DNA from 2 places in the Paenibacillus thailandensis genome. Region 2 is predicted to be linked to the other one. Evidence: a T-box and tRNA genes for the amino acid it is inferred to sense, from the RefSeq annotation. Region 2 holds a T-box; the other holds one or more tRNA genes.
The links. A T-box is a leader RNA that pairs with one kind of tRNA and senses whether it is charged. The one in region 2 lies ahead of ACFSW5_RS18285 (arginine--tRNA ligase), so its partner is inferred to be a tRNA-Arg.
Positions count from the first base shown of each region.

Region 1: it has a tRNA-Arg gene. The T-box ahead of ACFSW5_RS18285 (arginine--tRNA ligase) is inferred to sense a tRNA for this amino acid. The anticodon was not compared.

Region 1 is NZ_JBHUMY010000040.1:5,995-21,881, forward strand. It holds gene gpmI (2,3-bisphosphoglycerate-independent phosphoglycerate mutase) at 1-918, opposite strand, end outside; gene tpiA (triose-phosphate isomerase) at 920-1,672, opposite strand; gene ACFSW5_RS23585 (phosphoglycerate kinase) at 1,755-2,936, opposite strand; gene gap (type I glyceraldehyde-3-phosphate dehydrogenase) at 3,324-4,328, opposite strand; gene ACFSW5_RS23595 (sugar-binding transcriptional regulator) at 4,440-5,477, opposite strand; tRNA gene ACFSW5_RS23600 (tRNA-Arg) at 5,736-5,810, shown strand; gene ACFSW5_RS23605 (glutamine--tRNA ligase/YqeY domain fusion protein) at 6,396-8,078, shown strand; gene clpP (ATP-dependent Clp endopeptidase proteolytic subunit ClpP) at 8,180-8,773, shown strand; gene ACFSW5_RS23615 (LOG family protein) at 8,890-9,465, shown strand; gene ACFSW5_RS23620 (HPr family phosphocarrier protein) at 9,561-9,830, opposite strand; gene whiA (DNA-binding protein WhiA) at 10,020-10,949, opposite strand; gene ACFSW5_RS23630 (gluconeogenesis factor YvcK family protein) at 10,953-11,927, opposite strand; gene rapZ (RNase adapter RapZ) at 11,952-12,839, opposite strand; gene ACFSW5_RS23640 (ROK family glucokinase) at 12,943-13,899, opposite strand; gene trxB (thioredoxin-disulfide reductase) at 14,195-15,142, opposite strand; gene ACFSW5_RS23650 (tetratricopeptide repeat protein) at 15,220-15,887, opposite strand, start outside.
Region 2 is NZ_JBHUMY010000023.1:146,366-162,252, reverse strand. It holds gene ACFSW5_RS18330 (extracellular solute-binding protein) at 1-296, opposite strand, end outside; gene ACFSW5_RS18325 (carbohydrate ABC transporter permease) at 392-1,294, opposite strand; gene ACFSW5_RS18320 (ABC transporter permease) at 1,454-2,416, opposite strand; gene ACFSW5_RS18315 (sugar phosphate isomerase/epimerase family protein) at 2,922-3,794, opposite strand; gene ACFSW5_RS18310 (IclR family transcriptional regulator) at 4,053-4,796, opposite strand; gene ACFSW5_RS18305 (alpha/beta hydrolase) at 5,289-6,398, shown strand; gene ACFSW5_RS18300 (SRPBCC family protein) at 6,498-6,947, opposite strand; gene ACFSW5_RS18295 (HAD-IIB family hydrolase) at 6,944-7,816, opposite strand; gene ACFSW5_RS18290 (SRPBCC family protein) at 7,893-8,414, opposite strand; T-box leader at 8,624-8,846, shown strand; gene ACFSW5_RS18285 (arginine--tRNA ligase) at 8,891-10,753, shown strand; gene ACFSW5_RS18280 (glycoside hydrolase family 43 protein) at 10,774-11,772, opposite strand; gene ACFSW5_RS18275 (ATP synthase beta subunit C-terminal domain-containing protein) at 11,921-12,979, opposite strand; gene folE (GTP cyclohydrolase I FolE) at 13,139-13,732, opposite strand; gene ACFSW5_RS18265 (YneF family protein) at 13,775-13,990, opposite strand; gene queG (tRNA epoxyqueuosine(34) reductase QueG) at 14,142-15,398, opposite strand; gene rnhA (ribonuclease HI) at 15,443-15,877, opposite strand.

The DNA.
Region 1 (15,887 bases), on a different contig from region 2:
CGCAACGTAGCCTCCGATCGTTTCGCTGAACAATGTCATGCAGACGAAATGCAGATCTTTCGGTTGTTTCTCCCCACGGTCGAAGCCGCGGAAATCTTCGTTCGTAAACACTTGGCCCAGCTGAATGGCGCGGTCCGGACGGAAGTTGAAGAAAATAACCGCGTCACCCGATTCGACGAGGCCGACCGGCTTGCCGTCTTCGCCGACAATAACGGTCGGCATAACGAATTCATCATAAACCGATTTTTCGTACGATTCAACTACCGCTTGAATCGGATCGGCATATTGAGGGCCTTCGCCGTATACCATGGCGCGGTACGACTTCTCCGTACGCTCCCACCGCTTGTCGCGGTCCATCGCGTAGTAGCGGCCTTGAACGGTCGCGATTCGGCCTATGCCGAGCTCCTTGATTTTCGCTTGCAGCTGCTCGAGGTAGCCTTTCGCGCTGTCCGGCGCTACGTCCCGGCCGTCGAGGAACGCATGGACGTAAACCTCCGCCACGTTCTCCCGCTTCGCCAGCTCCAGCAGCGCGAACAGGTGGTCGATGTGACTGTGTACGCCGCCGTCGGACAGCAGGCCGTACAGGTGAAGCTTCTTGTTGTTCGCTTTGACATGATTGATCGCGCCGAGCAGCGTTTCGTTCTTAAAGAAGTCCTCGTCGCGGATCGATTTGCTGATCCGGGTCAGATCCTGGTAGACGATCCGGCCCGCGCCGATATTCAAGTGACCGACCTCGGAGTTGCCCATTTGCCCCTCCGGAAGCCCGACCGCTTCGCCGCATGCCGTAAGCGTCGAGTTCGGATACGAGGCCATATAACGGTCGTAGTTCGGCTTCTTCGCTTGCGCGACCGCGTTGCCGGTGACGTCGTTCCGAAGGCCGAAGCCGTCCAAAATGATTAATGCTACAGGTGATGCCATCTTACTTTGCCCCCTCAACCAGCGCAATGTAGGACGCCGGCTCCAGGCTGGCGCCGCCTACAAGCGCGCCGTCGATATCTGCTTCACGCATATATTCCGCTACATTGTTTGGTTTTACGCTGCCGCCGTATTGGATGCGTACCGCGCTTGCCGTCGTTTCCCCGTACAAGCTTGCCACGATGCCCCGGATATACCCGATTACATCCTGCGCGTCGGCCGCCGTGGACGATTTGCCCGTTCCGATCGCCCAGATCGGCTCATAAGCGATAACGACTTCAGCCGCTTGCTCTGCGGACAAGCCTTGGAACGCAGCTACCGTTTGCGTTTTGCATACGTCCTTCGTTTGACCCGCCTCGCGCTCCTCCAGCTTCTCGCCTACGCATACGATCGGCGTCAGGCCGTGCCGGAACGCGGCGTGAACCTTCTTGTTTACGATCTCGTCCGTCTCCGCGAAATAAGCGCGGCGTTCGGAATGACCGATAATGACGTATTTCACGCCAAGCTCCTTCAGCATGATACCGCTGACCTCTCCCGTGTAAGCTCCGCTGTCTTCGAAGTGAAGGTTCTGCGCGCCGATGGCGATCGACGTGCCCTTCGCCGCCTGCACAAGCGCGGGAAGCGCCGTAAAAGGAGCGCAGATTACGCTCTCCACGCCTTCGACCTCGGCTTTGCCCTTCACTTCGGAGAAGAACGATTCGGCTTCGGAAACCGTCTTGAACATTTTCCAGTTGCCTGCAATGATCGGCTTTCTCATCGTTATCCCTCCATAGTTTAACGTCCGTTATCTATGTTTGGTTCTCTCTACTCTTATCTCTTTGTATGGTTTTTATCTATAGTTATTTATCGTTAAGAGCCACGACGCCCGGGAGCGCTTTGCCTTCCATGAATTCAAGCGACGCGCCGCCGCCGGTGGAAATATGGTCCATCTTGTCCGCCAGGCCGAATTTCTCGGCCGCCGCTGCGGAGTCGCCGCCGCCGATGACGGTATAACCCGCCGTTTCCGCGCAGGCGCGGGCAACGGCTTGCGTGCCGTGGGAGAACGGTTCGATTTCGAATACGCCCATCGGTCCGTTCCATACGACCAGCTTGGAGTTTTTGATCACGTCGGCGTAAATTTCGCGCGTCTTCGGACCGATGTCGATGCCTTCCCAATCCGCAGGAATGCCGTCGATGCCTACCGCCTTCGTGTTGGCGTCTTTGCTGAAATCGTCGGTTACGATAACGTCAACCGGAAGCAGGAAGTTTTTGTTCAGATCCTTCGCTTTCTGAATAAAGCCGAGCGCCAGATCCAGCTTCTCGTTGTCGACCAGCGATTTGCCGATTTCATAGCCTTGCGCCTTGAAGAACGTGTAGGACAGGCCGCCCCCGATAATAATGTTGTCGGCGATTTCGAGCATTTTGTTGATGACGTCGATCTTGTCCTTAACCTTCGAGCCGCCTACGATCGCCGTAAACGGGCGCTCCGGATTGTTCAGCGCCTTGCCGAGCACGTCCAGCTCCTTCTCCATCAACAGGCCGGATACGGCCGGCAGATGATGCGTAATGCCTTCCGTCGACGCGTGCGCGCGGTGAGCGGCGCCGAATGCGTCGTTGACGTACAGGTCGGCCAGCTCGGCGAACGCCTTCGCCAGCTCCGGATCGTTCTTCTCTTCGCCCGGATAGAAGCGGACGTTCTCAAGCAGCAGCACGTCTCCGTCCTTCAGATCGGCTACTTGCGCTTTCACCGCGTCGCCGATCGCTTCATCGGCTTTCGCCACCGGCTTGCCGAGAAGCTCGGACAACCGCTGCGCAACGGGGGTAAGGCGCAGCTCTTCGACCACGGCGCCTTTCGGACGGCCAAGGTGGCTCGCCAGAATGACTTTCGCGCCTTTCTCGATCAAATGCTTAATGGTAGGCAACGTCTCGCGGATACGCGTGTCGTCGGTAATTGTGCCGTTCTCGAGCGGCACGTTGAAATCGACGCGGACAAATACCCTTTTGCCTGCAACTTCTACATCGCGAACGCTTTTTTTGTTCATCGGTAATCCTCCCGCAGCTTCTATATCTTGTACCCATTAAAGGATATCATATCCGTCAGAAAAGGGCGCTCCTTGTTACGGGAACGCCCTCTTCAAAAGGCTTCAAACGTCTCTCGCAAGCCGAATCGACTGCGCCGTCCTTATGGAAGGACAAACCGTTTCGGCAAGAAATATAAGGCGATGGATAAGCCGGGCTGAGAACCCCTTGTATTTCAAGCGGAATCCGGCCGCGCCGCCCTTCGGCGGCAAAAGCCCGCTCCCGCTGAAATATAAGAAGGTTTAAGCAATGGCTTAGACGTCCGTATATTTCGAATAACGCAGCCGGTCACGACTCGCGAAAGTCCGCTTATTCCGTACCAAGTCTGAGACGGTCAATTCGGGCTCGGCTTACAAGCCTTTGCTTGCGATGTAAGCGGCAAGGTCTACGACGCGGTTGGAGTAGCCCCACTCGTTGTCGTACCAGGAAACGACCTTCACCATGTTGCCTTCGACAACCATCGTCGACAGCGAGTCGATCGTCGAGGAAGCCGGATCGCCGTTGTAGTCGCTCGATACAAGCGGCTCTTCGGAGAAGTTCAGGATGCCTTTCAGCGGGCCTTCGGAAGCGGCTTTCAACGCCGCGTTCACTTCTTCGACCGTTACGTTTACTTTCAGCTCGGCCACGAGGTCCGTTACGGAAACGTTCTTCGTAGGTACGCGCATTGCCATGCCGTTCAGCTTGCCTTTCAGTTCAGGCAATACGAGGGCAACGGCTTTCGCTGCGCCCGTCGTCGAAGGAATGATGTTTTCGGCTGCAGCGCGGGCGCGGCGCAGGTCCTTGTGCGGCAGGTCAAGCACTTGCTGGTCGTTCGTGTACGAGTGAACCGTCGTCATCATGCCTTTTACGATGCCGAACTTGTCGTTCAGTACTTTAGCGAAAGGCGCAAGGCAGTTCGTCGTGCAGGAAGCGTTCGAGATGATCGTGTGCGCTGCCGGATCGTATTTGTCTTCGTTAACGCCCATAACGATCGTGATGTCTTCGTTCGTAGCCGGAGCGGAGATGATAACTTTCTTCGCGCCGCCTTTCAGGTGAAGCTCGGCTTTTTCTTTCGCGGTGAAGATGCCCGTCGATTCAACGACGATTTCAACGCCGTGAGCCGCCCAAGGCAGGTTCTCAGGGTTGCGCTCCGCAAATACTTTGATTTCGCGGCCGTTGACGATCAGCGCGCCTTCTTGCGCTTCAACCGTAGCAGCCAGTTTGCCGTGCGTCGTGTCGTATTTCAGCAGGTGAGCCAGCGTCTTCGTGTCGGTCAGGTCGTTGACAGCGACAACTTCCACGTTCGGGTTGTTCAGCGCTGCGCGGAATACGTTACGGCCGATGCGTCCAAAACCGTTAATACCAATTTTAACCATTGTTTAACTCCTCCTAAAAATTGAGATATGGAATATATGTTCAAGACAAAGCACGGCTTACAGGCTCCATGCCAAGCGTGCCTCATCAAGATGGCGTCTTCTTAGGGTCTGTCAAGCTTGACCGCCCTCGATCATCGCGACGATCTGCTGCGCGGCGGCCTCGTCGGTTACAAGCACGTCGTCATGGCCGAACCGCATGATGGCGGCGATCGCTTCGCCTTTGCTTTTGCCTCCGGCAATTCCGATAACAACCTCAGTGTTAACAATATCCTCCAGCCGTAACCCTACCGTTTGCATTTTGTGCACGACCGAGCCGTTCTTATCGAAATAAAAGCCGAATGCTTCCGCAAGCGCGCCGTCCTGGGTCATCGCGTCGATTTCCCGCCGGTCCAGCTTCCGCCGTCTCGCCATAACCGCCGCTTCTCCGATGCCGTGCACGACGATCCTTGCGCTGCGGATGACGTCCACGACCTCGCGGATGTTGGGCTCCTGCATAATCGAGGCGAACGCCTCTTCGCCCAGATGATCCGGAACGTGAAGCAGCCGGTAATTCGCTCCGGTGCGCTTGGCCATCGTCGAAGCAAGCGTGTTCGCTTGATAATCCAAGCTTTCGCCAAGCCCGCCTCTTGCCGGCACGAACAAGTTCGTCTTGAGCGGCTGCGGGGCCGTCAGCTGGTTGGCCACTTGCGCGATCGTCGATCCGCCGGTGACGGCGACGACATCGTTCGGCCGCAGCACTCTGCCGAGCACTTGGCTTCCCGCCTTGCCGAGCTCTTTCTTCGTTTGCGCGGAGCTGTCCGCATCGCCGGCTACGACAATCACTTGCTTTAAGCCGAAATGCGACCGGATTTTCTCTTCCAATTGCGACAGTCCGGTAAGCGATTTGTAGAAAGGCTCGAGCTTCTCTACCAGTTCCTTGCCCGCTTCGCTGATGCGCATGCCGTTCGGATATATTTCCAGCAAGCCCTGCGACTTCAGAAAATCCGTCTCGGCGCGCAGTACCCGCTCCGTCATTCCGAGTGCCGATGCGAGCGTCCGGCGGCCAATAAGATCGGAGAGCATAACCTGATGCAATATGGAATAGCGCTTCGACATGACATCCAACAGATCGGGCAGAAGCTGCTGCTGCAGTTCAAGGATCTGATGCATCTTTTCGTTTTCACTCCTGTTGGCCTGAAGGTTGGTCAGCCTCGGCATGTATGTACCGGGTCCGATTGCGCTTCAGTATTGGACGTTTTATGTCCCGGGGGAACATTTTAAGTCCCACATTTATCTTAGCTAAAATCGACAGGATGCGCAAGGGACTGAAAACGCTTGCCGTCACCTTTTATACAAAATTAATTTTTGAATTAGCCCTTGCTTTTTTCATTCCAAAGCTTTATAATAAATCTTGCTTTCGTTTTTTATGCGCCCGTGGTCCAATGGATATGACGTAGGCCTCCGGAGCCTGAGATCTAGGTTCGATTCCTAGCGGGCGCGCCATACATAGAAGAACACCGCCTTGATCCAAGGCGGTTTTTTTATTGCAACGGAAAAGAAGCCTTTCTGCCCATAACCTCAACCTTACATCGTCCGGCTATTCCTGCTTAACCGGCGGTGATGATTAGGTCGAGCGGATGCGCGTTATAAGGTCCTATCGGCCCGCGAACGGCATAACCATAATTGGGCTTGACTTCGGCCGGTCGTTCGTTTAAATTAATTGAAATATTCCAAATATTTCGGCGATGAAGAGAAGAGTACATAAACGCGAGCCTTCTCCAGAGAGCCCCGGCAGCTGTAAAGGGGCGAAGGACGGTTTATCGAAACAAGCCTCCGAGCCTCATACCGATCCTTGCTGCCTTGGCCTTGCAAGGGGAGGCTATGACAGGAGCTCCTGTTACAGAGCTAAGGTATCGTCTGTGCGAAGCCGCTAACGGCCGCTCGGCCCGTACCTGACAAGGCCGTCATGGCGACATGCCGGCGAACCGGGGTGGCACCGCGAAGCGAACTCTCGTCCCCAAGACTTTAATCGTCTTGGTGGCGGGAGTTTTTTTATTTTGCATACACTTTACGGAGGTGTTATTCAACATGAGCAGCCACGAAACGCGGGGGCGTACCGCTGCCGTATCCGATTTATTCGAAGGCCTGGAGCTCGACGAAAGAGGCATGCGGACGCGGTTCCCGCCCGAGCCCAATGGCTATCTGCATATCGGCAGCGCCTTTGCGATCCGGATCAACTATGCGCTGGCAGAGAAGTACGGCGGCGTCTTCCATCTGCGGTTCGACGACACGAATCCGCTCGCGGAGGACAGCGAATACGTCCGTGCGATTGTCGAGGACATGAAATGGCTTGGTTTCGATCCCGGGGAGCATATTTATTACGGGTCCGATTACAGCGAACGCATATACCGGTATGCGGTTGCCCTGATCGAAAAAGGCGCAGCCTATGTATGCGATTTGAGCGCGGAGGAAATGGCCGATTATCGGGGAACGCTCACCGAGCCCGGCCGCGACAGCCCTTACCGCAACCGGACGATCGAAGAAAATCTCGACTTGTTCGCCCGAATGCGAAGCGGAGAGTTCCCGGACGGCGCCCGCGTCTTGCGCGCCAAAATCGATATGGCCTCGCCCAATATGAATATGCGCGATCCCGTGCTATACCGGATAATTCATGCGCCGCATTACCGGACCGGAACCGGGTGGTGCATTTATCCGATGTACGACTTCGCCCATCCGCTCCAGGATGCGATCGAAGGCATTACCCACTCGTTATGCTCCGTCGAATTCAAGGAGCACCGGCCGTTGTACGAGTGGGTGCTGAACACGCTAGGCATCGCACCCGCTCCCGTTCAGCGGGAATTCGGCCGGCTTAATCTGACGCGCGCCGTTACGAGCAAACGCTATTTGCGGGAGCTGGTGGCCAACGGGCACGTGGAAGGCTGGGACGATCCGCGGCTTCTTACGTTAAAGGGGCTGCGGAGAAGAGGTTATACGCCGGCCAGCATAAAAGCGTTTCTCGAGGAAGTCGGCATCGCAAGGCATGCAACGACCGTCGACATCAGCCTTCTCGAGCATAAGCTCAGGAGCGGACTGATTGCCGCCGTCCCTTGCGTCATGGGCGTCCTTCGCCCGCTGAAAATCGTGTTGGCCAATTACCCGGACGGGCAAACGGAGGAGCTGGAGCTCCCGAACAATCCGGAGAACCCCGGCATGGGCAGCCGGAAGGTGCCCTTCTCGAAGGAGCTTTATATCGAACAGGACGACTTCGCGGAGCAGCCGGTCAAAGGGTTTCATCGCCTTGCTCCCGGCCAGGAGGTTCGGCTCAAGGGCGCCTATTACATCGCCCTGCAGGAAATCGTAAAGGACGATTCCACCGGGCAAATCGTCGAGCTCCGCTGCACATACGATCCGCTGACTAGAAGCGGCTCCGGCTTCACCGGGCGGAAAGTAAAAGGAACGATTCATTGGGTTTCCGCGAGTCATGCGGTTCGGGCCGACGTCAGGCTGTACGACACGCTGCTGCTGGAGGAGGACGAAAGCGGGGAGCCGCCGGCCGATTGGAAACAGCGGTTAAATCCCCATTCGCTGGTCGAGTTGAAAGGCTGCATGCTGGAGCCTTGTCTGGCGGGAGCGGCCCCCGAAAGCAAATACCAATTTATGCGGCACGGTTACTTTTCCGTCGACAGCAGGCTGTCGTCGCCGAGCACCCCCGTATTCGGCCGCATCGTACCGCTGAAGGATAGATGGAAAGACGGAAAAACCGGCGGTTGAACGCCGGTTTGACCATCTTTGACTTTTAACCGCGAATCCGTTATGATGAGTGTACATTACCAATCTCAAAGTGATAGATCGAGGAGGGAATACAAGTGGATATGAATTTCGTTCCAATGGTTATTGAGCAGAACAATCGAGGCGAGCGCGCCTATGACATTTACTCCCGGCTTTTGAAGGACCGCATTATTTTCCTCGGCACCGGCGTAAACGACGTAGTCGCCAACTCGATTATCGCGCAAATGTTGTTCCTGACGGCAGACGATCCGGAAAAGGACATCTCCCTCTACATTAACAGCCCTGGCGGTTCCATCACTGCGGGAATGGCCATCTACGATACGATGCAATACATCAAGCCCGACGTGTCGACCATTTGCGTCGGCATGGCCGCATCCATGGGCGCGTTCCTGCTCGCGGCAGGCGCGAAAGGCAAACGTTACGCGCTCCCGAACAGCGAGGTCATGATTCACCAGCCGCTCGGCGGCGCGGAAGGGCAAGCGAGCGACATCGAAATTCGCGCCCGTCGCATTCTGAAGATGCGCGACAAGCTGAACGGCATTCTGTCGGAGCGCACCGGCCAGCCGCTTGAGCGGATCGATAAGGATACGGACCGCGATTACTTCATGAGCGCGCAGGAAGCGATGGAATACGGTCTTGTCGATAAGGTGATCGAGAAAGTGAATAATCCGTCGTAACCAATCAAGCGAAAAAGCGTTTGTTCTTCGGGACAAACGCTTTTTTTGTTTTCTTTCAATCAATATATAGTATAATGAACAAGTGACAAAACTACATATAGTTTGGAGTGGAAGGTTTGAAAACGATTTGCGTATATGCCGGTTCCAATCTCGGAACCCATCCGGACTACAAGAGCAAAGCCGCCGAGCTTGGCGCGCTGCTGGCGCAAAGCAACATCCGCCTGGTTTACGGCGGCTCCCGCATCGGCCTTATGGGCGAACTGGCGAACGCCGTATTGGCCGGAGGCGGCGAAGTGATCGGCGTCATGCCGAGAGGATTGTTCAGCGGTGAAGTCAATCATACGGGCTTAACCGAATTTATCGAGACGGCGGACATGCATGAACGGAAGGCGAAGATGTCGGATCTTGCGGACGGATTTATCGCGTTGCCCGGCGGGTTCGGTACGTTCGAGGAATTGTTCGAAGCGCTCTGCTGGGCGCAGATCGGCATCCATCGGAAGCCGGTCGGCCTGCTCAATGTCCAAGGCTATTTCAACCCGCTTATGGATCTCGTCCATAGCAGCATTGACGCCGGCTTTTCGAACGAAAGCCATTTGAGCCTGATCAATCTGTCCAGCGAGCCGGGCGAGCTTCTGGAGCTGATGCGCCGCTACGAACCGCGTCAGCTGGAACGGAAATGGAAGCAGCTCTAAATCCTTTTACGCGAAGATAAACGTAAAAAAAAGCTCCGTCAAAAAGGAGCTTTCGGTTTCGGAATATATCGTCCTGTCGAGGCGCTGGAGACCTATTATTGGTTCTCCAGTTCCTCTTTGCTGACAAGTGCGACTAAAGCGTTTACAGCCTGATCCGCGTCGGAACCTTCCGCACTTATATATACTTCCGTGCCGGAGCTGATCGCAAGGCTCATAATGCCCATGATCGACTTAGCGTTTACTTTTTTATCATCTTTTTCCACAAATACTTCAGAGGAAAATTTGTTCGCTTCTTGAACGAACAACGCTGCCGGTCTTGCATGCAGACCTGTTTTCAACCGAACGACAACAGGAAGTCTTGCCATGGAATTACCCCCTATATCATAATCATCATTTCATGTTAATAACCGGTAACTTCAATTGCGGATTCGACCTTCACGGGCACCCCCGCGCTTCGTCCCGAACGAAGTTGTCCGTCCGCGAAGGCGATTGCCGGGAAATCGATGCACACATTATTATATCATTATAGCATCGGATGCACTAGGAGTAAAAGCTCAAGTGCTCCTTAATTTTTCAGCCAGCTCGTCGATTTTGCGCAGCCTGTGGTTGACGCCCGACTTGCTTACCTTTCCTTTCAGCAGCTCCCCGACTTCCTTCAAGTTCATATCGGGGTGTTGAAGACGGATTTCGGCCACTTCCTTCAGCTTCTCCGGCAAGTTCTCCAAGCCGACCTCTCGCTGCAGCAGCTTGATGTTTTCGATCTGCCGCACGGCCGCGCCGATCGTTTTGTTGAGGTTCGCCGTCTCGCAGTTGACGATTCGGTTCACCGAATTGCGCATATCCCGCATAATGCGAACATCCTCGAACTTGAAGAGCGCTTGGTGAGCGCCGATAATGTTCAGCAGCTCGATTATTTTCTCGCCTTCCTTCATGTAGAAGACGAAGCCCTTCTTGCGCTCGATGCAGCGCGCGTTCAGATCGAATTTGTTCGCCAGCTCCACCAGCGCCCCGCAATGCTCTTGGTACATCGAGGAGATTTCCAAGTGATACGAGGAGCCTTCCGGATTGTTAACCGAGCCGCCGGCGAGAAAGGCGCCGCGCAAATAAGCGCGTTTGCAGCACGGCTTGCGAATAATTTCCTTATCGATGCCATCCTGGAACAGGAAGCCTTCCGAGACGATCCTCAGCTCGCTTAATATTTCCTGAACGCGGTTTGGAATACGCACGATGTAGACATTATTTTTTTTCAGCCTCATTTTTTTCCGGACAAGGAGCTCGGTATGAACCTCGAAGAGCCGTTTGACAAGCGAATAAATACGCCTTGCGATAGCTGCGTTTTCGGTGGATATATCGAGAATGACCTTGCGGCTGGACAGGCTCACGGAACCGTTCATCCGAATAAGCGCGGACAGCTCCGCTTTCTCGCAGCAGGCATCCGCCTCGATCAGCGTCAGTTCCTTTTTGGTTTGTGCCGCAAACGACATCGTTTATCCCCTCTTTCGCAACATCCAGTTCTCTACTAGCTTATAAATATGATGGCTAAGGCGTTCCGTATCGTGACGAAGATAAGTCCGGAACAGGACGAGGCGGTCGGCAATCACCGTATAACCGCGCTTGTTCAGCTCCTCGAGATCAAGCGGGACCTCGTGGGCCCCTTTCTCTCCGTATTTGGCTTTCACCTCCGGAGGAATCTCGCCGTCGTTTACGATGACGTAATTAAACAGCCGAGCGCCGATATGCTTCTCGATGGCGTCCGCATGCATACTGACCGTGTAGCCGTCGGTCTCCCCCGGCTGGGTCATGACGTTGCAGACGAACAGCTTGACGGCCGTCGACCGGACAATGGCCTCCGCCAGCTTCGGCACGAGCAGGTTCGGGATAATGCTCGTATATAAGCTGCCCGGACCCATCAAGATGGCGTCGGCATCGTTGATGGCTTGAATCGCTTCCGGCAGCGGCTCCACGTTCTCGGGATCGATAAATACCCGCTTGATCGGCAATCCCGCCTTCGGGATCATCGATTCGCCTACGACGATCGAGCCGTCCGCCATCTCGGCCTTCAGCACGATAGCCTGGCCGGCGGCCGGCAGCACTCTTCCGCGGACGGCAAGCACCTTGCTCAGCGCGCGGACGCCGCTGACGAAATCGCCGGCAATATCCGACATGGCGGCCAGCATCAGGTTGCCCAGACTGTGGCCCGCCAGGCCGTTGCCGTTGTTGAAGCGGTACTGCAGCATTTCCGTCAATAGCGGCTCGACATCCGCAAGCGCCATCAGCACATTGCGGATATCGCCGGGAGGCGGCATTTGAAGCTCCTTGCGCAGAATGCCCGAGCTCCCGCCGTCGTCGGCCACCGTCACGATTGCCGTTATATCCATCGGCTTCTCCTTCAGACCGCGAAGCATGACGGACAGTCCCGTTCCTCCGCCGATGACGACGATTTTCGGGCGTTCCTGTTTCATCTTATTCTCCATACCCTCCCCCCGCTAATGCTTATCGCGGTCAGCATCCCTGTGGGTCACCCGCACGCGTTCGGTATCGCTGGCCCCAAGCATCCGTCCCAAATATTCCGAAATGGCGACGGAACGATGCTTGCCGCCCGTGCATCCGATGCCGATGACCACCTGGCTCTTGCCCTCCTTGCGATACAACGGAATGAGAAACTGGAGCATATCGAGCAGCTTCGTCAGAAACTGCTGGGTTTCCGGCCACTTCATCACATAGTCGTATACGTCCGGATTTTGCCCCGTATGGGGCCTCAGTTGATCGACATAATGCGGATTCGGCAAAAACCGCACGTCATAAATCAAATCGGCATCGATCGGGATGCCGTATTTGAAGCCAAACGATATGACGTTGACGGACAAGGTGCTCTGCCCCCCGCTTACAAAGCGGGATATAATCCGGTCCTTAAGCTGCGACGGCTTTAAGCTGCTGGTGTCGATGACGAGCGAGGCCGATCCTTTCAGATCCTGCAGCATGCGCCGCTCCAGATGAATGCCCTCGAGCGGCATGCCGTCGGGCGCAAGCGGATGCCTGCGCCGGCTTTCCTTGTAGCGCTGCACGAGCACGTCGTCGCGGGCGTCGAGAAAGACGATTTCAAAGCTGATCGTCGAGTTGTTTCGAAGAAAATGCAAGGATTCGGATAAGGCCGTAAAAAACTCCCGTCCGCGCAAATCGATCACAAGCGCCACTTTGCCGATCTTTCCGTTCGATTGATCAATGAGCTCGGCGAATTTCGGGATGAGCACCGGAGGCAAATTATCGACGCAGAAGAATCCGAGATCTTCCAGGCTTTGCACGGCGATCGTTTTGCCGGCGCCCGACATTCCCGTAATAATGACCAGCTTGGCCGTCGCTACCGTTGTATCCATGTGCTCCTCCTTTTATGCCTTCCTCTATATTTCCCAATAAAAGACCGTTCAAGCCTAACGGGTTTGCCGTCCTCGTCCAAGGACGATTCCCATGCTTATAAGGTTATTTATTATCCTTTAAAATAAGACCCGCCGCGCCGACCACGCCCGCGTTGTTGCCAAGTATCGCCGCGATAATCTTGACGTTCTCTTTCGCTTCGTCCTGCGTGTATTTCTCGAACACTTCGCGGATTTGGGCAAACAAGTATTCGCCGGCCTTGGACACGCCGCCGCCGATAATAAAGCATTCCGGATTTAAAACGACGGCGATTTGCGCCATCGAGCGGCCGAGATAATACGCCGCGCGGGCTACGATACGCGCCGCCACCTCGTCGCCTTCCTTCGCCGCGTCGATGACGTCTTTCGCCATAATGTTGTCCACGGTTGAAAGCGAAGTGCGGTCGCCGCGGGCAACCGCGTCCTTGGCCATCCGGATAATGCCCGTCGCGGACGATACCGTCTCGAGGCATCCCATCTTGCCGCAGCCGCATTGAATCGCTTCGAGATCCGGCACGATCGCCATATGGCCCAGCTCGCCGGCCATGCCGGAGAAGCCTTCGACGATCTTGCCGTTTATAATAATGCCTCCGCCGACGCCGGTTCCGAGCGTGTAGCATACGCAGTTGCCGATGCCTTTGCCTGCGCCCGCCCACGCTTCTCCAAGCGCCGCTACGTTAGCGTCGTTATTGATCAATACTTTGACCTGCAGCTTTTCTTCCAAAAAGCCTTTCAAGTCGACGTTTTTCAGCGGCAGGTTGGCCGAATATTTCACGAAGCCCTTCGGAATATCCAGAAATCCGGCGATTCCGACGCCAACGCCTTCGACCTGCTCCCACTCGAATGGAGATTGGTCAACGATGTCCCTCGCATACTGTGCGATATTATGAAGGATCGCGTCCGCGCCTTTGCTCGTTTCCGTTGGGCCTTCATACGTATGGAGGAGTGCTCCTTCCGCATCGCAGATTCCCACTTTAATTGCGGTTCCTCCGACATCTACTCCGACATAAATTTTCTGAGACATCAATTGTCCACCTCATTAACATGTTAATGTTCACTGTACTCACTATAATTGAACGTTATGCTCCGGTCAAGACAACAGGCCGGCCCTAAGAAGCCTTGCAGGACAAGCAGAAACGCATTCTCGACCTTGTTTGCGGACGAACCGTTTCGGCGGGAAATAGAAGACGATTTAAAAATATGAATCCTTCTCTTTCAATCGGAAGACGGATACTTTCATGGCATATCGCCAAAGTGAACAACCCCTCCGTGGAGGGGTTGTACCTGTCAACTCGCGTTCGCTTCGCCTAACGAAGCGTCTATAGCGATTGGCTCCAATCCTGCGTAATGCTGCCTTCGAGAAACTTCTCGCAATCGAGCGCCGCCATGCAGCCGCTGCCGGCCGCCGTAATCGCCTGGCGGTATTTGTTGTCCTGCACGTCGCCGCATGCGAAGAGGCCCGGCACGCTCGTTTCGGTCGATCCCGGCTTCGTCTTGATATAGCCGTGCTCATCCATGTCGAGCTGGCCGTTCAAGAAGCCGGTGTTCGGCGTATGGCCGATCGCGACAAAGACGCCGCTTGCTTCGATCGTCTCTTCTTCGCCGGTCTCGTTGTTACGGACTTTGAGCCCCGTTACCCCCATTCCGTTCGACAGCACCTCAATAGGGGTACGATTCAGGCTCCACGAGATTTTGTCGTTCGTGCGGGCGCGGTCCTGCATAATTTTGGACGCGCGCAGCTCATCGCGCCGGTGGACCAGCTCGACTTCCGACGCGAAGCGGGTCAGGAAACTCGCTTCCTCCATGGCCGAATCCCCGCCGCCGATGACGACGATCCTTTTGCCCCTGAAGAAAAAGCCGTCGCAAGTCGCGCAGGTGCTTACGCCCCGGCCGACGTTGTCCTTTTCGCCCGGAATGCCCAAATACTTCGCCGAAGCGCCCGTCGAAACGATAATCGTCTCGGCCTCAAGCTCGCCTTGGCCCTCAATCTGCAGCTTGAACGGACGCTTGGACAGGTCGACGCCGTTCACCCAGCCGGAGAGGAATTTCGCGCCGAACCGTTCGGCCTGCTTGCGCATGTTCGCCATCAGCTCGGGCCCCATAATCCCTTCGGGAAACCCGGGGAAATTCTCCACTTCCGTCGTGGTCGTCAGCTGTCCTCCCGGCTCCGGGCCTTCGATGACAAGCGGCTCCATGTTCGCCCGGGCCAAATAAATGGCGGCCGTCAATCCCGACGGTCCGGTACCGACAATAATCGATTTGTACATTTCGCGTGACCTCCTTGGATGAACCCTTGGATAGACTGCGTGTAAAAACAACGGGCAGGCTGCCGGAAGGCAGCCTGCTATTCGCTGGTGTCCGCACCTGCGAATACGGAACTTACGGTGCGCATTTTTTCCCGAATGCCGCACACCTCGTCGATTCGCTTAACGTTTCGGCTGACCGTTGTGATCGATACGCCGTAGCGTTCGGCGACCTCATGGTAGGAGACCGCTCTGCGGTGCATCTTGGCCGTCAAATATTCAAGCGCGGCCGACCAGCTCTCGATCCGGGTAAAGCGCGGAATGTCCGGATATAGACGCGACAGGAAGTCTCCCCACAACGTCATCAAATCGTACTGCTGAACCAGATCGTAACGCTTGTTCATGTTGGCCAAAGCGAGGTCGGCGATCTCCTGCCACTTCTCCTCCCATACCGGCATGCTGGCCGGAACGAAATGCGGCTCGATCACCGTTCTGCCGCCCTCCAGAATCGCCTCCAGCGGATCCTCCACGCCGATCATGCGAAGGACGAACACGGCCATGCGCTTCAATTCGTCGTCCTCGTCCGGTTCCAGCAGAAAAGCGGCCAGCACGTCTTTCACTTCGCCGTCGGCAATCATCCCCAGCGCCTGAATGACCTGCAGCTTCGTGTGCCGGTCGCCGTGGCGAAGCGCCCAGAAGAAGGAGGAACGGACGAGCGGATCCCGCTTCAAATGATCGGGCAAGCCCCCTCCGTCCTGCTCCCACAGCT
Region 2 (15,887 bases):
TTTTTCGTCGTAAAGCTGTCGAGCGGTGCGAGCCGGTATTCCAGCTTAATGTTCGTCAGCTTTTCCATCTCCTTCAGGACAGGCATATCCTCCCATTTGGCCATGCCTACGTCCGGAGCCATGACGGACAGCGTAATCGGCTCGCTTACGATCGGAAAGCCCTCTTTGCTAACCGTACTCGCGGGTTCCCCGGATGCCCCGCCCCCGGTGTTGCCGGACGAGCTGCAGGCTGAAAGCATCCCGCCGGCCATAACCAGGGTCAGCGCGAGATTAACGCCCTTTTTCCATACATGCATCATAAACCCCTCCTCTAATATCGTTGATTTATAACAAGAAGACGAAAGCTTCGAGTTACCGCTAGCATGGCGCTGCCGCTTGCAGAACCGCGGGCTTAACCTTTCACGGAGCCGATCATGACCCCTTGCACGAAGAAGCGTTGAAGGAACGGATAGAGCACGATGACCGGCAGGGTCGAGACGATAATGACGGCATATTTCAGAAGAGCCGCGATTTCGGCCTTGCTGTTGAGCGCCGTGGCCACCTCGGCCGTCACCGCAGATTGAGACGCCATCTCCTGCAGGACGAGAATTTGCCGCAATACGAGCTGAAGCGGATATTTGGCTTCGTCGTTGAAATAGATCATGGCCGAGAAGTAGCTGTTCCAATGGCCGACCCCGTAAAACAGCGCCATGACGGCGATGATGGGAGCGGAGAGCGGCAATACGATTTGAAAAAAGATCTGAAAGTTGGTGGCGCCGTCGATTTGCGACGCTTCCTGAAGCTCTCTCGGAATGGTCGATTGAAAGAACGTCCGCGTCACGATAATATTCCAGATGGAAGCGGCGCTGGGCAGAATGAGCGCCCACATCGAGTTGATCATCCCTAATTCCTTCACGAGCAAATACGTGGGCACGAGCCCACCTCCGATGAACATGGTCGCCATAAACATCCCGATAAAGAAACCTCTGCCGACAAAATCGGGGCGGCTGAGCGAATAGGCGGCCGGAAGCGTAACCGCGAGATTGACCGCCGTTCCGGCCAGCGTGTAGACGATCGTATTGAAATAACCGTTCCAAATTTTTTCGTTTTGAAAAACCCGCTCGTACCCTTCCCACGTAATCCCTTTCGGAAGAAGCCACATTTCGCCGGACCCGACCTTTGCCGGGTCGCTGATCGACGCGCTCACGATGTAAATCAACGGATACAAGACGACGGCCATCGCGATAAAAAGAAAGACGTAAACCAACACGATAAACGCTTTATCGCCTGTCGATTGTCTGGCAAAGCTGCTCATGCTTTTGTTCCTCCTAAAAGTTTTGTGAAGCGTTACTCCCTCGATTTCACTTCGCAACAAAACTGGCTTCGGAAGCATCCGCTTAGTTTTGTTGAAGCATTACTCCCTCGATTTCGCTTCGCAACAAAACTCGCTTCGGAAGCGTCCGCTTCCCTCTCTCTACCACAAGCTCGTCTCGCTCGTCCGGCGCGCGATGCGGTTGACGGCAATCAGCAAAGCCGCGTTGACGACGGAATTGAACAGTCCTACCGCGGTCGAGAAGCTGTACTGCGCGTCCAGCAAGCCGGAGCGGTATACGAAGGTGGAAATGACGTCCGACGACTCCATGTTCAGCGAGTTTTGAAGCAGCAAAATTTTCTCGAAGCCGACGCTCAGGACGCTCCCCATGTTCAAAATGAGCAAAATAATGATCGTCGGAACGATCGCCGGGAGGTTAATGTGCCAGATGCGGCGCACCCGGCTGGCGCCGTCCATGATCGCCGCTTCGTGCAGCTGCGGATCGACCGCAGATAATGCCGCCAAATAAATGATCGTTCCCCACCCGGCGCCCTGCCAGACGTTCGACAGCACATACATCGTTTTGAACCATTTCGGATCGGTCAGCACGTTGGGCGCTTCCAGTCCGAACCATTGAAGGATGTGCGTCATAATGCCCGTGGACGGAGAAAGGAACGTAATGATCATGCCCGCCATGACAACCACGGAAATAAAATGCGGCGCGTAAGTGATCGTCTGAACCGCACGCTTGAAGAAGCCGTTCTTCGCTTCGTTAAAGGCGAGCGCAAGCAGAATCGGAAGCGGAAAACCGACCGCGAGGTCGTACAAACTGATGCTAAGCGTATTCCATATCAAGTCCCAAAAATAATAAGATTGGAAAAACCGGGTAAAATGCTCGAACCCCACCCATTCGCTGCCAAAAAAGCCCCTGGTCGGAATGTAGTTCTTGAAAGCGATCTGGATGCCGTACATCGGCCCGTAGTGAAAAATGAGGAAATAGAAGAACGCCGGCGCTATGAATAAATAAAGCTCCCAGTTTCTGACGATTCTTCTTCGCAATTTATGGCCGGCTCCGTTTGGCCGAATCGCATCGGCCGGCAACGTCCGTGGATTGATTTGCTGCACCGCATTCACCCTCCCTGACTTTTCCCGCATTGCCGGAATCTTTTTGGCGTTTGGGCGGTCCGACCCGATTTCCGCCGCCGCCCGTCAGCGTTGTAATCAAATTGTAAAGGCGAGGAAAAAAGCGCGTAAATATGTCGTTCTCGTCTTCCTCTCCGGCAATCGTCCGCGGGATGGCCGGAAACGCCCGAAAGCCGCACCGCCGCCCGCTTTTTCCGTCCTGCAGCTTTCTCGAATATGTTTTGTTTGATGTCACATTATCTTTCGCAACTATCCAAAATGTCAAAAACGGCATATGATAAAAATGAACAATCAGGCCATTTGTAAGCGCTATCCAATAATCTTGCGTCATATTATATAACAAATTCAACCTCGTAATTTTGTTTGTAAACGTTCATATATTCCCTGAAAGTGAATTCTAACCGCCCAAAAAATAAAACGGCCCGGGAACGGCTTTCTAACGCCGTTCCCGGACCGCCGCCTCTAAGTTCGTCCCGGCGAGCCAAAACTAGCTTTCCTCCCAAATCCGCCGCAAATTATCCATTGCGATTTTGGAGGCCCGCTTGCATTCTTCCATCCCTTCGAATTCGACCGTAATATAGCCGTCATAACCGAAGCTCTTGACCAGCTTCACGATTCTGCGAACGTCGACGTCCCCTTGACCGACGATAGCGCCGCGCAAATAGTTGCCGTTCGCCGTCGCAAACCATTCGCCTTCGCCGGGATATTCATCGTAATGGCGGAAATAGAAGTCTTTGAAATGAATAAGGGAAGCGTAAGGAAGGTTTTTCATGACCCCGACGATCGGATTCTCGTCCACGCACATGAAGTTTCCGATATCGAGCGTCGTTTTGAAATTCGGACGGTCGACGGCATGAAGCACCCGCTGCACGCGGTCGCTTGCCTGCACGCTGAAGCCGTGGTTCTCGATGCTCGTCGTCATGCCGTACTGCGCGGCGTAGTCGGCAATCAGCCGGCTTCCCCTCACCATCCAATGCAGATGGTTCTCGAACCACTCGATCGTCATGTTTTCCTTCGGCAGCGAAAACGCGGTTACGTCGTGGCGCATATGCCGGATTCCCAGCCTGTGAACGAGATCGACATGCCGCTTCACGCGTTCGACCTCCGCCTGAAAAAGCTCCTCCGTCTCCTGAACGAAGTTGGCCGGCATCGAATAATTGGACAAGGCGATGCCGGCTTTCTCCGCTTTGTCGCGGACGGCGTCCGCCAGCGGCAAATTATCCGCCAGCGTATACCCGTACGGGACGATTTCCATATGCTCTCCGCCGTTATCCGCAATCCATTGGATCGCGTCCAATACGGTCATTTCCCCCGACTTCAGAGCGTTCAGCAAGCTGTAAGAGCTCAAGCCGACTTTCATGTTCTTGTTCCTCCTAGCATGCGCGCGGTTTGGACTTTGGGATGCGCGCGGTTTGTTTAGTAGCATATGGAACGGGGGAACATTCGTAAATATGTCGTTATTGTCCGAGGTCATGTTCACGTTAATGGGGATATGTCGTTTTTAAATTGTCCCGAATCGTACCTCTCTTCGTTCATTCAAGCGGTCTCTGGGGCTTGCGAAAAAGAAAGACCGTTTGCCGGCTTCGGCCGAAACGGTCTACCAATCTTTCGTTATGCTTTATCGAATCATCGTTCCCATTCTCCGGGCCGCTTCCACGACGGCGGAGCTGTACTTCCGCATCGTTTCGTTCGTCATCCGGTTAGCCGGTCCCGATACGGACAGCGCGGCTTCCAGCTGCCCTTTCCCGTTGAAAATCGGGGCGGATACGGCGGCGGCCCCCGTCTCCCTCTCCTCGAAGCTCGTCGCATAGCCTTGGACCATAATTTCGCCGAGCTGCTTGCGGTATTGCTCGTTATCCATGACGGCTTGCCAGTTCGGATCGTTCAATATTTGTTCCCGTACGTCCGGAGGAGCGAAGGCGATCAATACTTTGCTCGAGGCGCCGGCGTACAACGGCAGTCTCGCTCCGACGGGCGCGACCCGGCGAACCGCCTGATTGCTTTGTACGGCTTGGATGCGAATGCGCTCCATGCCGTGGCGGACGTAGATGCTTACCGTCTCTCCCAATTGATCGCGAAGCCGCTCCATCTCGGGCAGCCACAGCGTCGCCGGATCGTCCGACCGGGACAGATTGGCCGACAGCTCCCAAATTTTCAGCCCCAGGCGATAGCGGTCGGTCAACCGGTCCCGCTCCAGAAACCCTTTCTCCTCCAGCGTAGCCAACATGCGGTGCACCGTGCTTTTATGCAAGCCTACCTTCTCTGCGATTTCGGTCATGGCATAATCCGTTCCGGTCGTAAAACATAACAATATGTCAAGCGCGCGGTCAACCGCGCGAACCGTCGATTTGCTTTCCTCCACCGTCGACACCTCCTGCCGGCCGCTTGTCCGATCTTTTCCGTGCAATGAAATCAATTCTCATTTAAGTATACTTGAATTGCGGCTCCATCGTAAAGAGTCCTGCCAATATTACAGTCTCGTTACAGCCGATTAACATCTTGTCGACGTCAATTGACAGGCTACTTCTTTCGACATACGATAAAAGCACTAGAAACACCCCGTTGCTCTCGCCGAAACGGTTCGTCCTTCGAACAGGACTCTATACTCGTTTCCGCTTATCCGCTATGGTCAACGTTTAATACTCACCGTCCGTGATCCATGGGCGTCCGGAATGGCTGACGGGCCATTCGCCTGCCGCGCCTAACGCCTTTAGGCGTCTTTCGCGAATCTTTTGGAAACGAAGATCCGGCACTTCCGCCGCTGATTACCAAAAACGGAGCATCGCTAAGCTGTTTATACGCCATAAAGGTTGTAAACGCTTACATAATATTCGCAGCAAAGGGGAGAGCGCCTATGAATACGACAAGCACCATGATCACTTCGGTTCCGTTAGATAACGGCATATCGCTTCGTCTTCCCGACATGACCGCTCCGGCAAGCGCCGAACGACCGCTGAAACGCAGCCGAAGCTGGACGAGGTGGCTGGCGGCCGCTTCGTCGGCCATGCTGCTGCTGTTTCTGGCCTTCCACGCTTACGTCGCTTACCTGCTTGCCTATCCGCCGGTCGCTCCGCTGTCGTCGAATCCGAAGGAAGCGCTCGGTCTCGACTACGAGGATGTGCTGTTCCCCAGCGCCAGCGGACGAACGACCGTCAGCGGATGGTACATCCCGGCTTACGGCGGAACTTCCGAAGGAGCGCTTCAGACGGCCGCTCTGGGCGGCGATGCGCTCGCCTCGACCCGGACGATCGTGTTCAGCCATGGCTACGGGGCTAACCGCGAAGAAAGCTGGGTCCCGATGTATAAGCTGACCGGTCTCGTCCATAATCTGAACTACAATGTTCTGTTATTCGATTACGGCTACGCGTCCGAAGCTTACAGGGCGCCGGCGACCGGCGGCGCGGAAGAGTCCGAGCAGCTGCTGGCGGCCGTCGAATTTGCCAAATCCCGCGGGGCCGAGCAGATCGTCGTATGGGGATTTTCGATGGGAGCGGGAACCGCTCTGCAAACGGCTTTAAAAACCGACCTTATCGATGCCATGATATTAGACAGCCTGTTTCTTGCAAGCTCGGATACGTTGTACAGCAATATTTCGAACTTCCTGTCGATCCCGCGTTACCCTACCGTCCCGCTGATTGAGGCGATGATGCCGATCTGGTCGGGAACGTCGCTGGGCAGTTTGCCCATTGAGCAGGTGCTGAAGACGTCGTACGATATGCCGATTTACATTATTCACGGCACGGATGACGAGAAAGCCAGCTACCGGACGGCGGAATGGATTGCCGAAGAACAGCTTAATCCGCTGTCCCGTTCGTGGATCGTGACCGGCGGCAAACACGAGCTGGTATTCCGCGTCTATCCGGATGAATATATGGCCCGTGCCGCCGCATTCCTTCACGATGTGAGCGAACGGCAGCAGCCCGTGCTGCAGACCGTGCAAACCGGGACGAACCCGCTCGCCTGAACGGAACGGATGTTGGAGCGAGCTGCACAACTAGAAAGGCGCTGTCCCGAAAGCCGCCCCAAGCGAGTTTTCGGAACAGCGCCTATTTTTTAAACCCCATTAACTCGAAAGCCCCTCCGCCAGACGTTTGATTTGCGCCGAAGCTTCCTCGGCGAAGCCGATCGTCGCCTCGTAATAACGCTCGCCGTCCGCAAGCTTGCCGAAATCGCCGACAGTGATGCTCAGCGCCGTTCGTCCTTCCCGCTCCGTCAGCTCGTATAAATAACCGATATCGTCCGGCCCAAGCTCTTCGGCCGGTTCCCAATTCGATACGTACAAGCTTGTCCGAAGCCGTTTGAACGGCACAAGCTCGGTTACGGTCAGCTGCGTAAATTCGTCTTCCTCCAGATGCCACACCAGCTCCGATCCGAGCTGCAGCTCGGGCTCGTCGAAGCTTTCCGGTACGTCGTCCCATTGCTTGATGAACTCCGGCTTTACGAGCACCTGCCACACGTTCGAAGCCGGCGCGTCGATCTCTATTTCTTGATGTACGATCAATCGTTGATTCAACCTGGCTCATCCTTTCGTATAACGCGGGTTAGCCGCGCAAGCTCCCGCTCCAAATATTGCGCTACTCCGTCTTCCCCGTTGCCGGCTGTTATATAATCCGCCCTCGCGATAATGTCGGGATGCGCGTTGCTTACCGCGACCTTCTTGCCCCCGGCCTCGAACAGCCCTAGATCGTTTAATTGATCCCCGAACACGGTAATGTCCCGGACGTCGATATCCATATGCTTCGCCCACAGCTTCAACCCTTCCCGCTTGTTGGCGCTCGAATGGCTGAACTCCAGGAAGTAGTGATTCTCGATATAATAATCTTTCATAAAGTGGCAATGAACCGAGTCGCCCCATTGCGCCCGCACTTCCTCCGATAGCGGCTGAAGCTCCTCCGGCAAGCCGATATACGTAATGGACAAAGTACGGTGGTCCGCAGGGCAAATCAGCTCGGACAGCTCCTTGAAACGCGGGTCGTCGCCCCGGCTTTGGCGAAACGCCCTCTCGCCGGGACGCCGGATCGGCTCGTGCAGCACCGCTTCCCGATCCAGCTCGTTTAAAGTGAACAGCAGCGGCGTAATGCCGTGCTTCCTCCCGGCTGCGATAATATCGTTCGTGACCGAAGCGTCCAGCCAATAGCCGTCGACCACCTTGTGCGCGGCGCCGTCGTAAATCAAAGCCCCGTTATACAAAATTATCGGGTGCTTCCACGCGATGCGCCCGGTCACCCGGCTCGAGCTCAAATAACCTCGCGCCGTCGCGTAAGTGAATACGGCCCCGCTATGTTGCAGCCGCGCCGCCACTTCCGCCGTGTAAGCGGACAACGTCTGATCCGGCCGGAGCAGCGTTCCGTCCAGATCGGTGACATAAGCTTTAACGGACATCTTGTTCTCCTCGTTTCATGGGAATGTCGTTGCCGGTACAGCCGTACCGGCATCCGTACTCTACCATTACTTCTACTTACGCGGGGCCATTCCCTTTCCGAAGGAGTTCCCGGTCCGAATCCGTGATGTCTATTATTTTACCCCGGACTCGGCGGTTTTTTTTCAATTCGCGGTTTCGGTAGTGAAGAAACTTGCTCATATACGCTTTTAATACAAGCCTCTCGGCAAGCAGGCCCGCAACGCCTAACGGAGCCTCAAACAAAAGGGTGTCGCGCATAACCGTTTCGCAAGCCGTTATTTCTTCGAAGCGATGCTCGTGCCGCATGCTTTTGAAGGCGCCTGTCACCATCTCGTCAACGAATATAAAGGGTCGGTCGTAGCCGGTTATTCGAGAGGTCAGCTTCTGGCGGATGCCAAAATGGGTTGCTTCAAACGTGACGAGTTCCCCTGCTCCGATCTTGCCTTCCGTTACGCCCGCCGCAGCCTTCTCCCGCGTAAACGGCCATACGGTTCGAGTATGCAGACCGATATCTCGCGCCATATCGAAACAAAGCTCTATCGGAGCCCGAATGCGGGTTTCCGTCTCGATCCGGATCATCGGTGGTTACCTGCCTCCCCACACTTTATTCCTGAATTAAAAATCTATTTGTAAGTTCAATCGTTCGACCCCATTTGCGGGTAATTTCCCGCGTGTACCCGATTGAAAATTTGTCTTTACCAAGTTCCTGTAACAATTGTTTTTATTCGAGTGAATACTATATGAAGATTGACTTTTCTGATAATTCGGATATAATTATGCAACATATATCAAATTCAATGACCGGGAGAGTATCTGTTTAAATCAAGCCAAAGCGAGCCGGGACGGTGAAAGCCGGTGCTGAGATAACAGGGAAACGGACCCGCGAGAATGGCTTCCGAACCTTTCAGTAGGAAGTCACGGTTACGGCCGTTATCCGATCGAGTGGTTAAACGCCAAGTTTAACAACAAGAGTGGTACCGCGAACGCACAAGCCAAGCCTTCGTCTCTTTTATGGAGACGAGGGCTTTTTTTATTTTATAAGGAGGCTCATTCCAATGATAACCCAATTGATGATTGACGGCATTAAGAAATGTGTAAAAAGTGTTTGCATCGATCTGGCTCTCCCCTACGACGATAACGTTCCAATTGATGTCGAGCGGCCCGCTCATTTGGAGCATGGCGACTATTCGACGAACGTCGCAATGCAACTGGCCAGAACGTTTCGCAAGCCGCCCGTGCAAATCGCAGGCATGCTGAAAAACAAGCTGGAGGAGCAGGGCCGCTTCGAGAATCTCGTAAGCAAGGTCGAAGTCGCTCCTCCCGGCTTTCTGAATATGTATATCGATTGGAAGGTATGGGCTCAAAGGGAGTTCGCCCTGCCCTCGAACATAGGCGTAAAGGCGGTCGTCGAGCATACGTCCATCAACCCGAACAAATCGGCCCACATCGGCCATTTAAGAAATTCGTGTATCGGCGATACCTTGGTCAGATTATTGAGAAGAACCGGATATGACGTCGAAGTGCATAATTACATCGACGATTTGGGGAATCAGCTGGCCGACACGGTCGTCGGCATGTTGAACGTCCCTTATAAGAATGAACATTCGCGCTTCGGCGACTTCTGTTGGGACATTTACGCTAGAGTGAATAGGGAGTACGAGACCGATCCACGGCTGCTCGAGCAAAGAACGATAGTTCTTCATGCGCTGGAGGAAGGCAGCGGCAATTTATCGTGGATCGGATTGCTTGCGGCCGAGCGGATTGTGCGCGAGCATCTCGAAGAAATGAACGAGTTCGGCATCGGCTATGATTTGCTGGTGTGGGAGAGCGACATCGTCAGGGAAGGATTCTGGGATTCGGCGTTTGGCCTGCTCAAGGAGACGGGACAATTTTATCGCGAAACGTCGGGCAAATTGGAAGGGTGCTGGGTCTTGAAACAACGCTCTTCCGATACGGAAGATAACGAGTCCGAGCATCATGCGGATAAAGTTTTGGTCCGTTCGAACGGCATTTTGACCTATACCGCCAAAGATATCGCTTACCATCTCTGGAAGTTCGGATTGCTGGACAAAGACTTCTCCTATAAACGGTTCGCCGACGGTTTATGGACGACCCGCGTTAACGGAATCCGCTCGTCGTTCGGCCAAGCGGATATCGTCATCAACGTCATCGACCATCGGCAAGCCTATCCGCAAGCGATGGTGAAGCAAGCGCTCGAAATGTTAGGGTACGCGAAGCAAGCCGCAAAGCTTCGTCATGTCGGATACGGAGTCGTCTCCTTAAGCCCGGGAGCCGCACAAGAGCTCGGAATCGACACCTCGGACGGCAAGGCATCGTACGCCATGTCGGGAAGACAAGGGATCGGGATTAAAGTATCCGAGTTGCTGGATCGTATGGAAGGCATCGTTGACCATAAACGGTCGGACAAAAACGGATTGCCGAGCAGAACGATCGCCGCTGCGGCGATCCGCTACTACCTTCTTCGGTTCGGCTTATTGACGGAAGTCGTCTTTGATCTGCAGCAGGCGACGGAGGTAACCGGGAATACGGGGATTTATCTGATGTATTCTTACGCTCGCGCCGCCAGCATTTTAAATAAAGCCGAAGCCGATTGGAACATAAAGCCGGCAGTGCCGGACGAGATCGGGCAAATGGAAAAAGCCGAATACGCCTTGCTTAGACATATCGCCGCCTGGCAGGATACGCTATGGACAGCCGGCAAGGAGCTGTCTCCTAACGCAATATGCCATTACGCGCACGAGCTCGCTACTTTGTTCAATAACTTCTATGCCGCTTGTCCGATTCTGAAAGCCGCCGAGGACAAAAAAGCGTTCAGGATTTGGCTTACTTCTAAATTCAAAGAAACGATAGGCGATGCATTAGACGTCCTTGGGCTTCCTGCGCCGGACCGAATGTAAGGGAAGCAAGGGGTGAAAACCTATGCGCCATGCAAATCTTCCCGCGCGTTCACAATCCTGAAGCTGTCCCCCGTGTCTTCCATTTCGTAAAGCTTGCACCGCGATTCAGGCATTTTGAACGGCTGATGGAGGATCAGCATCCACGTTCCTTCGAATGTTCGGAACAGCATTCCGTGACCGCTGTCTTCTTTCACTAAAGGGAGGAGCTGCTCCCATGGTCCTTCCAGTTTGCCGGTTGTCGACCGGGCGATCGTCTGTACGTAACTGCCCGACTCATAGCTCGACCAGAGCATGATCAGACGACCGCCCGAAGTACGGTACAATTGACATCCGTCCGTTACGTAAACCCGAATGTTGCCGTCGGGCAGCCTATCTTCGTTGTTCCAAGGCGCATCCGAAGCGTTGAACAGACGAATCGGCACTCCGGCGGCTTCAGACAAATCATCCTTTAACCGAACGCCTTCGATCGTGCCGTCAATGGTCTGGATCCACTCGTGACAAAATACCATCCACGGGGACCCGTCTTCGTCCACATATAACGTTCCGTCCAGCGTCATCATCGTTTCAGGCAGTACATGCGCATCCTCTTTCAACAACCGGAAAGGCCCTTCCGGCGACTCGCCGACGGCTACGGCGGTACCCCTCCAATGCTTGGAATACCCGTTTACGGGCTGGCCCTCCAGTTGCCTGTCCTTATTGTGCAGCGTGACGAACAGATAGAAGCGCCCCTTATACTCGTGCACTTCTGGCGCCCAAGCTCCATGCTGCGGATGAGCCCACACCCCGTCAGGGACTGTGAATACGACATATGGCCCTTCCCACTCGGATAAATTCGCGCTTTTGTAAACGATAACCCCGTAACGATCCATTCCGTGCAGCCGAGGCGCTCCTCCCGTATATAAGTAATAAGAACCGGTGCGGCTGTCGGCTAATACGAATGGGTCGTGTGCGGGAATATCGGCCAGACGGTGCCCCTTCCGAGGGTTGTTCACATCGCATGCGGCATTATAAACGGACATTCGGAATCCACTCCTCTTGTACCAACTTACCAATATCGACGCCAATGATTGGAAAAAGTTTCGGGTTATTCCTTTCCATCCCGTCCGTTAGCGTGCAAAAGGCAGCCGCCGGCTGCCTTCGTTTTTTCGAGCTGAAGTTTCTCGTTAGTTATTGTTTAACCTCTAAACGTCCTGTAAAAAACAACTCGGACGGCTCGATCCCGTCCATTTCACCATCTAATATCCGCTTTACATCTTCTAAAGTTTCGTACAGGGTCAACCATTCACCGGATTTCTTCGTGTACGGTTCCGAGACAAAGAAAGGCTGGGCAAGGAAAGCTTCAAGCCTCTCCCCCCGCTTGTATTGTTGCAAATCGATATCGGATATTTTGTCAAAACCTTGTGCTGCCACAAGCGGTCTCAGCTCCCTGTATCGACGAAGCAATTTCCGGGCACGCTGCTGCGCAGTTAAGTGAACAGCGTCCAGATGCGCCCCTTCCAGAACCGTTGAGGTGGATGCAATTGGATCAATCGCTGGATAAATGCTGCGGCTTATTAAGTCTGTATCGAATCTCCAAAGGGTATCTAGAGGTCCGTATGAGCTCTCATCATCCGCAACTTCACAGTTAATATCTACAAGCGCTGTAGTAACCGGACGGGCACCAACTTCTTTCAGACTTTCCCGCAAGGAAAATAACTCGCCGGATAACACCTTGCTTCGATCCACTCCAAGCAAGACATCCTTTTCGTCGCGAAGACCAGCAATGAGTCTATAAATTTCTTCTTTTGACGAATGTGTAAATTCGGACTGTGCTTGAACATGAGTAATGCCCGGAGCGTCAGAATCGGGAGCCCAAAAGACAGTTGCAAACCCTCGCTTTTTCATTCGAAACATAATTTCCGCCAACAATACTAACTGCCCCATGTTTGGCCGAGCCACAAACCCGACCGTACCGCCGCGTACTACCGGAGCAAGTAAATCCAAAGCTTTAATTCCTGTCTCGATCATCCGCAATCCACTCCCTCTGATAATGAGTTCATCCAGACTGCATCCTGCTAAAGAAGCAAGGGCTGCCAAAGTTCTCACTTCAGCTCGACCGACCGGTATTTTCCCCGTACACAAGTTGGAAACAGTCGCTGCCCTAAGCCCAGCCTCCCGTGCCGCAGTCGTAAGATTGGGAACGCGACGGCGCAATAGCGGAACGTTAAGCTGCAACTCCTCATCCATATTTTAGCACCCCTTACTCTGTATAGTAACAATATTTACTCTAAAGCGCAATAATCACTTCAGCTAAACATGTGAAAGACCCTCTACATCGAAAAAAAACAGCCTGCCGAGTCATCGACTCGAACAGGCTGTTTGGCGTATCGGCAGCGGGCCGTCCGCTCATCGCTTCAGCAGCTCCAGAAATTCCGCCCGAAGGGCGGCGTTATCCCGGAACTCGCCGCGAACCGCCGACGTTACCGTTTTGCTTCCCGGCTTCTTGACGCCGCGCGCGCACATGCACAGATGCTCGCCTTCCACGACGACCATCACGCCGTTCGGCTGAAGCGTCTCGTTCAAAATATCCGCGATCTGCGACGTAATGCGCTCCTGCACCTGAAGTCTGCGCGTCACCGCTTCGACCAGGCGGGCCAGCTTGCTGAGGCCGGCGATTTTGCCGCTTGGAATGTAACCGATATGCGCCTTGCCGAAGAAAGGCGCCATATGGTGCTCGCATTGGCTGTAATATACGATATCTTTGACAATGACGAGCTCCTCGTGCTGCTCGTCGAAGGTGACGCCGAGCACATCGCGAGGATCCACCTCGTAGCCGGCGAAAATTTCTTCGTACATGCGCGTAACGCGCGCCGGCGTCTCGAGCAGCCCTTCGCGCTCGACGTCTTCGCCGATCAGCTTCAATATTTCACGGATATGGTATTCGATTCTCTCCCGATTGTTCGCTACCGAACCGTTCACATAATCTTTGATGCCGGCCATAGCGCTTGTCCCCCTTTACAATGGACCCACTCGGCAGACGATTTATTTACGCGGAAATTTCTGATTTTTCATCATCTGTTGAGCGCGTTGCATTTGCTGCTTGTTCAGATTGTAGCCCATCTGCTTGGCCATCTTCTGAATCATTTCAGGATCTTTCTGCATACGTTCAAGCTGCTTGCGCAAATAAAACACGCCCCCGATGAACCCGAGAATGGCCCCGACAATCAGTGTAATGATCGGAATAATATAGCTCCACATAAACGAATGGTCACCCGGTCCTTTCCAATTATTTCGGCTTAGCCGCTAAATATAATAGCCATAATCCCACCTATGATAGCATGGAAAACAGCCGTTCGCAAACCGCTTTTTCCCTTATGGCCCGCGCGTATTGCCGCTTCCTCCGGCCTGGTTATTGTAGGGAGGAAGTCTTCTCCGTCTCCGGCGCCGCACCCTCCGGTTCGGCGAGCCGTTCCAGCGCCCTCTCGATATAGCGGACCGCTTCCTCATCGGTTTCGGTTTGCAGCGCCTTGCGCAAAGCGGCCTCCGCCTCTTCGCCGCCGATCTGGCCCAGCGACCAGGCGGCCGTCCCCCGCAGCACGGGCCTTGGATCCGTCAGCAGTACCCCTTCCAAATGCGGCACGGCGCTTTTATCCTTAAACGTTCCCAGCGCGATCACCGCGTTGCGCTGAATCGGCTTTTTGCCGCGCCATGCCGACGACGTCCGGCCGTAGCGTTCCTTGAACTCCCGGTTGCCGATCGTGAGCAGCGGCACAAGGAGCGGCTTCGCCAGCTCGGGGTCCGGCTGCAGCTCGGGCTGGTGCGTAAAGTTTTTGCCGCGGTTGGCCGGGCACACCGTCTGGCAGGTGTCGCAGCCGTACAGCCGGTTGCCGATTTTTTTCATGAACTCCTCCGGCACCCAGTCCTTCGTTTGCGTAATAAACGAGACGCACCGCTGAGCGTTAAGCTGCCCCGGCCCTACAAGCGCTCCCGTCGGGCAGGCGTCGATGCATTTCGTGCATTCGCCGCAGCTTTCCGTCACCGGCTTGTCCGGGGGCAGCGGCAAATTCGTAATCATTTCGCCCAGATAGATCCAGGATCCGAACTCGGGCGAGATGATCGAGCAGTTTTTGGCGCTCCAGCCGATGCCCGCCCGTTCGGCGACGGCACGGTCGGACAGCTCGCCCGTATCGACCATGCTTTCCGCACGCATCTCCGGCACCCGCTCCCGCAGCCACGTCTCGAGCTTAGCCAGACGGTCGCGCAGCACCGTATGGTAATCCTCGCCCCATGCGGAGCGCGCCATAATGCCTCTGCGTGCGCCCGGCTCCGACTTGGGCGGATTCGGCAGCTTGGACGGATAAGCGATCGCAATGGCGATAATCGATTGCGCGCCGGGAAGCAGCAGCTCGGGCGTCGTCCGCTTGTCGAGGTCCGGCTCTTCGAAGCCGGATTCGTAGCCAAGCTCGCGATGCCGGATCAGCCGCTGCTTCAGCTCGGCGAACGGCGCCGCGGAAGCGACGCCGATCTTGTCGATGCCAAGCTGCGGCGCCGCCGCTTTCATCTCTTCCTTCAGCTTGGCCCAATAATCGGCCGCGCCCTCCGGAGGGGCGGCAATGACGCCAGCGTCCTGGTTGTCTGCGATGTCTTGATGTCGACGATGGTCCATACCGCCGTCCTCCTTTCTTGCTTTAATCTTTCACGCCATCCCTGTTAAAGTCGTTTTATTGCTTCGCGGGCCAGCTCGTCGCAGCGATTGTTCCATTCGTTGTCGCTATGCCCTTTTACTTTAATGTACTCGACCTTGTGCATGCTCATCGCGTCCAGCAGCTTCTTCCACAAATCCTGGTTTTCGACCGGCTCCTTCTTGCTGTTCTTCCAGCCGTTCCTTTGCCAATTCCGGATCCAATTCTGCTGAAAGCAATTCACGACATAAGCCGAATCGCTGTACACTTTTACGCTGCAAGGCTCCTTCAGAAGCGACAAGGCTTCCACGACCGCAACGATCTCCATCCGGTTGTTGGTCGTGTTTTTCTCCCCGCCGGAAATTTCCTTCTTGTGCGGTCCGTAAAACAGCACCGCCCCGTATCCGCCGGGCCCGGGATTGCCGGAACAAGCCCCGTCGGTATAAATAGTCACTTCCTTCACCTATCGTTCC